Prosthecomicrobium sp. N25: one gene and its partner. The protein of the gene in region 2 interacts with the protein of the main gene of each other region in a pairwise test. Links are inferred from orthologs where the notes say so. Each region holds a gene or a part of one and is shown on either strand. Other genes may lie near its edges. The genes, in order: WBG79_RS26655 and ssb.

Region 1 (3,316 bases), on a different replicon or contig from region 2:
GTGGACGGCGACCAGCGCGCGGTAGCCCCGGATCATGTCGGGGACGACGAAGAGACGACGGTTCTGCGCGGCGAGCTTGATCAGGTTGGCGGCGAGGCCGCCGATGCCGGCCCGGTCGAGGACCGCGCCGACGGCGCGGAGCTGCTCCTCGGCGGCGAAGACGGGGCTCCTGACGAGACGGGCAAGGTCCGGGCTCTCCTTGACGAGCCGGTCGAAGCCGTCGAGCGCCGTCCCGACCTCGTCGACGACGCCGGCGTCGAGCGCCAGCTCGAACAGGGCGCCCGCATAACGCGACGCCACGCCGGATACGATGGTTGTCTCAGTCAAGGGCGACGACCCCCACGCCAATTCGGGCGGGAGAAGGTTTGCTACCTTCGCACGCCCTTGATATTGTTCGGCTTTTTGGTCGGGACATCCGAAGGAACGGGCCGAATTCCCGAAGCCGGGCGTGTCCTAGCACACGGGGTCTGGCCACGCAACATGGTGCGATGCGACATTTCCGAAAGTCTAACGTCAGCCTCGCGAGGGGGCCGGGCCGCCCTCGGGGCCGGACCCGGGCGGCGCGTCACAGGAAGCTCTGCGGGTCGATGTCGACGTGGACCTTGACGCCGCCCTGGCCCCAGCGGCGGGCGCCGAGCCAGCCGGCGAGGTAGGCCTGCAGGTCGGCGTTGCGCGGGGCGATGACCAGGAAGCGGAAGCGGTGCCGGCCGCGCACGACGGCAATAGGGGCCTCGGTCGGGCCGAGGACCCTGATCGTGTCGGAGGGGGGAATCGCCTGCGCCAGCGACTGGGCGGCGCCGAGGGCGGGATCGCGCCCCTCGGCCGAGACGACGATGCCGGCGAGCCGGCTGAAGGGCGGCATGAAGGCCCGCATGCGCTCCTCGATCTCGGTCCGGTAGAAGCGTTCGCGGTCGCCGGAGACGATCGCGCGCAGAACCGGGTGCTCGGGGGCGTGGGTCTGCAGGTAGCCGTGCGCCTCGCCGCCGGCGCGGCCGGCGCGGCCGGTCACCTGCTGGAGCAGCTGGAAGGTCTTCTCGGCCGCCCGCGGATCGCCGTGGGCGAGGCCGAGGTCGGCGTCGATCACGCCGACGACCGTCATGCGCGGGAAATTGTGCCCCTTGGCGACGAGCTGCGTGCCGATGACGATGTCGACGTCGCCGCGGGCGACCGCGGCGAGTTCGTCCTTGAGGCGGCCGGTGCCGCCGGGGAGGTCGGAGGAGAGCACGAGCCGGCGGGCCTCGGGGAAGAGCGCGGCGGCCTCCTCGGCGACGCGCTCCACGCCGGGCCCGCAGGCGGTGAGGCTGTCGAGGTCGCCGCAGGACGGGCAGGCCTCGGGCTTGCGGATGGTGTAGCCGCAATGATGGCAGGCGAGCACGCCGCGGAACCGGTGCTCGACGAGCCAGGTCGAGCAGTCGGGGCACTGGAAGCGGTGGCCGCAGCTCCGGCAGAGGGTCAGCGGCGCGTAGCCGCGGCGGTTCAGGAAGAGGAGCGCCTGCTCGCCCCGCCCGATCGCCTGGTTGACGGCCGCCTCGACCAGCGGTGCGACGGAGCGGCCGCGCGGCAGGCCGTTTCGCCTCAGGTCGACGGTGGTGATCTCGGGGAGTTGCGCGCCGCCGACGCGCGCCGGCAGGACCAGCCGGCGGTAGCGGCCGAGATCGGCGTTGACCCGGCTCTCGATCGAGGGGGTCGCGGAGGCGAGCACGACCGGGAAGCCGCCCAGGCGGCCGCGCACCACGGCCATGTCGCGGGCATGGTAGACGACGCCCTCGTCCTGCTTGTAGGCGCCGTCATGTTCCTCGTCGACGACCACCAGGCCGAGGTCGGGGTAGGGCAGGAACAGGGCGGAACGCGCGCCGATGACGGTGCGAATCTCGCCGGTCGCGACGCCGCGCCAGGTGCGGGCGCGCTGCCGGGCGCTGATCTCCGAGTGCCACTCGGCCGGTTTCGAGCCGAACCGGGCCTCGAAGCGGTCGATGAACTCGGCGGTCAGCGCGATCTCGGGCAGAAGCACGAGGGCCTGGCGGCCCCGTCGGACCGTCTCGGCGATCGCCTCGAAATAGACCTCGGTCTTGCCGGAGCCGGTGACGCCGTCGACCAGCAGGACCTTGAAGCCGCCGTCCCGGACCGCCTCGGTGAGGACGCCGGCGGCCTCGCGTTGGTCGGCGGAGAGTTCAAGCCGCGCGTAGTCGGGCTCCGGGATCTGCGCCGGCCGGCCCGGCATCAGGTCCACGGGTTCGAGGGTGCCGCAGGCGATCAGGCCGTCGACGACGGAGGCGGAGACGCCCGCGGAGGCGGCGAGGCCGACACGCGACCAGGCGAAGCCGCCCTCCAGGGCCTCGAGCACGCGGCGCCGGGCCGGCGTCAGGCGTTCGGGCGGCGGGCCCGCCAGGCGGACACCGCGGACCGGGGGCTCCGGCTCCAGCGCCTCGGGCGCGCGCAGCACCATGCGCAGGACCATGCCGCGCGGCATCATGTAGTAGTGCGCCACCCAGTCGACGAAGCGGCGCACGGTGGGGTCGAGGGGCGGGGCGTCGAAGACGCCGGCGATCGGCCGGAGCCGGTTGTGGCCGACGGGCTCCCCGCCCGGCTCGTCGTCCCAGACCGCGCCGATCACCTCGCGCGGCCCGAGCGGCACGGTGACGATCGAGCCGGGGCGCACCGTCATGCCGCGAGGCACCTTGTAGGAATAGGCCGTGCCGATCGCGACCGGCACCACAACCGGGACCACGTCGCGGTCCGGTCGGGCGGGGTCGGCGAAGAGGAGGTCGGTTTCGTCCATGGGGGCAGGGGGGCGATTCGGACGGGGCGGGAGCATGAGGGGAAGATAGGCGGTAATGGGCCGTTCATCACGTGCCCGGAAGATGCGGCCATGACCAGTCAGGCTCCTCTCCTCATCGCCGCGCCGGACCTCGCCGCCGCCGTCCAGGACTGGCTCCGCCACCTGGGGGCCGAGCGGCGCTATTCGCCCAAGACCCTGGAGGCCTACGAGCGCGACGCGCGCCAGTTCCTCTCCTTCCTGACCGGGCACCTGGGGGAGCCGCCCCGGATCGCCGCGCTCTCCGACCTCCGGCCCGCCGACGTCCGCGCCTTCCTGGCCCGCCGCCGGCACGAGGGACTCGAGGCGCGTTCGCTCGGCCGCGCGCTCGCGGGGGTCCGGTCCCTGGTGCGCTTCCTGGAGCGGCGGGACGGGGTCAACGCGGCGCCCTTCGCGGCCGTGCGCGCGCCAAAGCCGGGGAAGTCGCTCCCAAAGCCGCTGGAGGCCGGGCCGGCGCTCAGGCTCGTCGACGCCCGCGAGAGCCTCGCCGAGGAGCCCTGG
Region 2 (3,055 bases):
CGCCGACGCGCAGGCGCCCGAGAAGGCCAAGCTGGAACTCGGCGTCGGCGGCAAGCCGCTCCTCTACTACCTGCCGCTGACCATCGCGGAGCGGAAGGGCTTCTTCAAGGAGCAGGGCCTCGACGTCACCATCAACGATTTCGGCGGCGGCGCGAAGTCGCTGCAGGCGCTGGTCGGCGGCTCGGTCGACGTGGTCACCGGCGCCTACGAGCATACCATCCGCATGCAGGAGAAGGGGCAGGACATCGTCGCCGTGCTCGAGCTCGGACGCTTCCCGGGGATCGTGCTGGCGACCGCCAAGGACAAGCCGATCAAGTCGATCGCGGACCTCAAGGGGGCCAAGGTCGGCGTCACGGCGCCGGGGTCCTCGACGCACCTGACCGTCTCCTATCTGCTCGCCAAGAACGGGATTGCGCCGGACGCGGTCTCGATCATCGGAGTCGGCTCGGGCGCCTCGGCGGTCGCCGCCCTGCAGAAGGGCAACGTCGACGCGGTCTCGCACCTCGACCCCGTGATCTCCAAGCTGGAGGCGGACGGCTCGGTCAACATCCTGGTCGACACCCGCACGGAGGCGGGCACCAAGGCGGTCTACGGGTCGACCAACCCGGCGGCCTCGCTCTACCTGAAGGCGGACTTCGTCAAGGCCAACCCGAACACGACCCAGGCCCTCACCAACGCGCTCTTCAAGGCTTTGAAGTGGCTCGAGAAGGCCTCGCCGGACGACGTCGCCGCGGCGGTGCCGGAAGAATACTGGCTCGGCGACAAGGCGCTCTACGTCAAGGCGGTGGCGGCGAGCCTGCCGACCTATTCGCGGACGGGCGTCATCACCGCCGAGGCGAGCAAGGGCATGCTGGAATTCCTCAAGGTCGTGGAGCCGACCTTCGCGGCCGACAAGATCGACCTCGCCAAGACCTTCGACGGTCGCTTCGTCGAGAAGGCCGCCCAGACGGTGAAGTGAACCGCGGCCTTCGATAACGAGCCCGGGACGGCGACGTCCCGGGACGGCGTCGGAAGACGGGGAGCTACCCGAGCAGCCTACTCGCTATCCAGGCGGCGCCCGCGGTCCTACGGTCCGGGTAGGGCCCGGCAGTCAGAAACGGCCGTGGGCGCCTCGGCCGGTCGTGATCGGGCCAGGACCGGCTGTCCTCGACCTGATGCACCTTCTCGAGCGGTCAGGACCGCACGCTGCCGCGCGCGATCGGCGACGGACCGTCCCCCGTCGCCCGCCGTTCAGAACGGGATTTCGTCGTCCATGTCGGCATTGGAGAAGGCCGGGGGCCGGCTGCCGCCGCCGCCCGAGCCGCCGGCGCGTGGCGCGCCGGAGCCGCCGCCGCGGTCGTAGCCGACGCTCCGCGCGGCCGGGCGACCACCGCCACCACCACCGCCACCGAAGTCCTGGTCGCCGCCGAAATCGTCACCCGATCCGGCGCCGGGACCGCCGCCCTGACCGCGGTCGAGCATGGTCAGCTGGCTGTTGAAGTTCTGCAGCACGACTTCGGTGGTGAAGCGCTTCTGGCCCTGCTGGTCCTCCCACTCGCGGGTCTGCAGCGCGCCCTCGACGTAGACCTTCATGCCCTTCTTCAGGTACTGCTCCGCGACCTTCGCGAGACCCTCGTTGAAGATCACGACGCGGTGCCACTCGGTCTTCTCCCGCCGCTCGCCGGACTGGCGGTCGCGCCAGGTGTCCGTCGTGGCCAGGCGGAGGTTGACGATCGGACGGCCGTCCTGGGTACGGCGGATTTCCGGGTCGGCGCCCAGATTGCCGACCAGGATGACCTTGTTCACGCTTCCGGACATGACGACCTCCTGTTCCGCCGCCACCCTACCCCGCCGGCGCGCCCGCGCCACGCGCGCCGCGGGGCTTATCCACGGCAATCTGTCCCGGAACGGACCAGCCTGCCCGTCCCGACGGGACCCTCGCCGGTGCGGTCCCCGGTGGGCCTTGCCATTCGTTCCCGATCCGTTCTATACAAGCCCGTATCGGAACGCAAGCCACCCCAGCCACCCGAGTCGCGCCGCGAGGATTGAGGGACGGCGTGCGAACCGTTAACGTTCGGCGGCGGCCTCGGGATCCGGCGATCCCGCAGGCGGCTCCTGACGGATCCTGACAGGAGGCCCGTGGGAGGGTCGCGGGCCGGCGGAGCCATCCGCCCGGCCGGGGGACTCGTATTGTTAACAGGGCCGCCGGCCCCCACTTGCGGGACATCCGGCTCCCCGGGCCGTGCACCCTGCCCGCCGACGCAGCCGACGAGAGCGATGATGACCGACAGACCGCGCGCTGGCGCCTCGGCCCTGAAGACGATCTCCATCCGGGGCGCGCGCGAGCACAACCTCAAGAACGTCGACCTCGACCTGCCGCGCGACAGCCTCGTGGTCATGACCGGCCTGTCGGGATCGGGCAAGTCGTCGCTCGCCTTCGACACGATCTACGCGGAGGGCCAGCGCCGCTACGTGGAGAGCCTGTCGGCCTATGCCCGGCAGTTCCTCGAGATGATGCAGAAACCGGACGTCGACCAGATCGACGGGTTGTCGCCGGCGATCTCGATCGAGCAGAAGACCACCTCGCGCAACCCGCGTTCGACCGTAGGCACGGTCACCGAGATCTACGACTACATGCGCCTGCTCTTCGCGCGCGTGGGCGTTCCCTACTCGCCGGCGACGGGCCTGCCGATCGAGAGCCAGACGGTGAGCCAGATGGTCGACCGGACCTTGGCGCTTCCCGAGGGCACGCGGTTCTACCTGCTGGCGCCCATCGTGCGCGGCCGCAAGGGCGAATACCGCAAGGAACTGGCGGACCTGCAGAAAAAGGGCTTCCAGCGCGTCAAGGTCAACGGCGCCTTCCACGAGATCTCCGAGGCGCCCGCCCTCGACAAGAAGCTGAAGCACGACATCGACGTGGTCGTCGACCGCATCGTCGTGCGGGCCGACATGGCGAGCCGGCTCGCCGACAGCTTCGAGACCGCGTTGAAGCTCGCCGACGGGATCGCGATCGCCGAGTTCGCCGACGACAAGGACGACAAGGGCGATCCGCGTCGGCTGATCTTCTCCGAGAAGT

The links.
Region 1: the proteins of ssb (region 2) and WBG79_RS26655 interact in binary tests that used the Escherichia coli proteins (3 or more experiments, as listed by UniProt). The link is inferred for Prosthecomicrobium sp. N25 from one-to-one orthologs.

Annotation. Positions count from the first base shown.
Region 1 is NZ_JBBCAT010000006.1:191,702-195,017, reverse strand. The notes cover bases 173-3,179. They hold WBG79_RS26655 (primosomal protein N'), read right to left. Parts: upstream 2,780-3,179; coding sequence 566-2,779; downstream 173-565. Other genes in these bases: WBG79_RS26650 (tyrosine recombinase XerC), read left to right, coding at 2,870-3,179; WBG79_RS26660 (F0F1 ATP synthase subunit delta), read right to left, coding at 173-327. In the rest of the region: more of WBG79_RS26660, read right to left, coding at 1-172; more of WBG79_RS26650, read left to right, coding at 3,180-3,316.
Region 2 is NZ_JBBCAT010000001.1:2,731,506-2,734,560, reverse strand. Bases 15-2,760 are described here. They hold ssb (single-stranded DNA-binding protein), read right to left. Parts: upstream 1,798-2,760; coding sequence 1,231-1,797; downstream 15-1,230. Other genes in these bases: uvrA (excinuclease ABC subunit UvrA), read left to right, coding at 2,257-2,760; WBG79_RS12475 (ABC transporter substrate-binding protein), read left to right, coding at 15-958. Also shown: more of WBG79_RS12475, read left to right, coding at 1-14; more of uvrA, read left to right, coding at 2,761-3,055. UniProt on the Escherichia coli protein: Plays an important role in DNA replication, recombination and repair. Binds to ssDNA and to an array of partner proteins to recruit them to their sites of action during DNA metabolism. Acts as a sliding platform that migrates on DNA via reptation.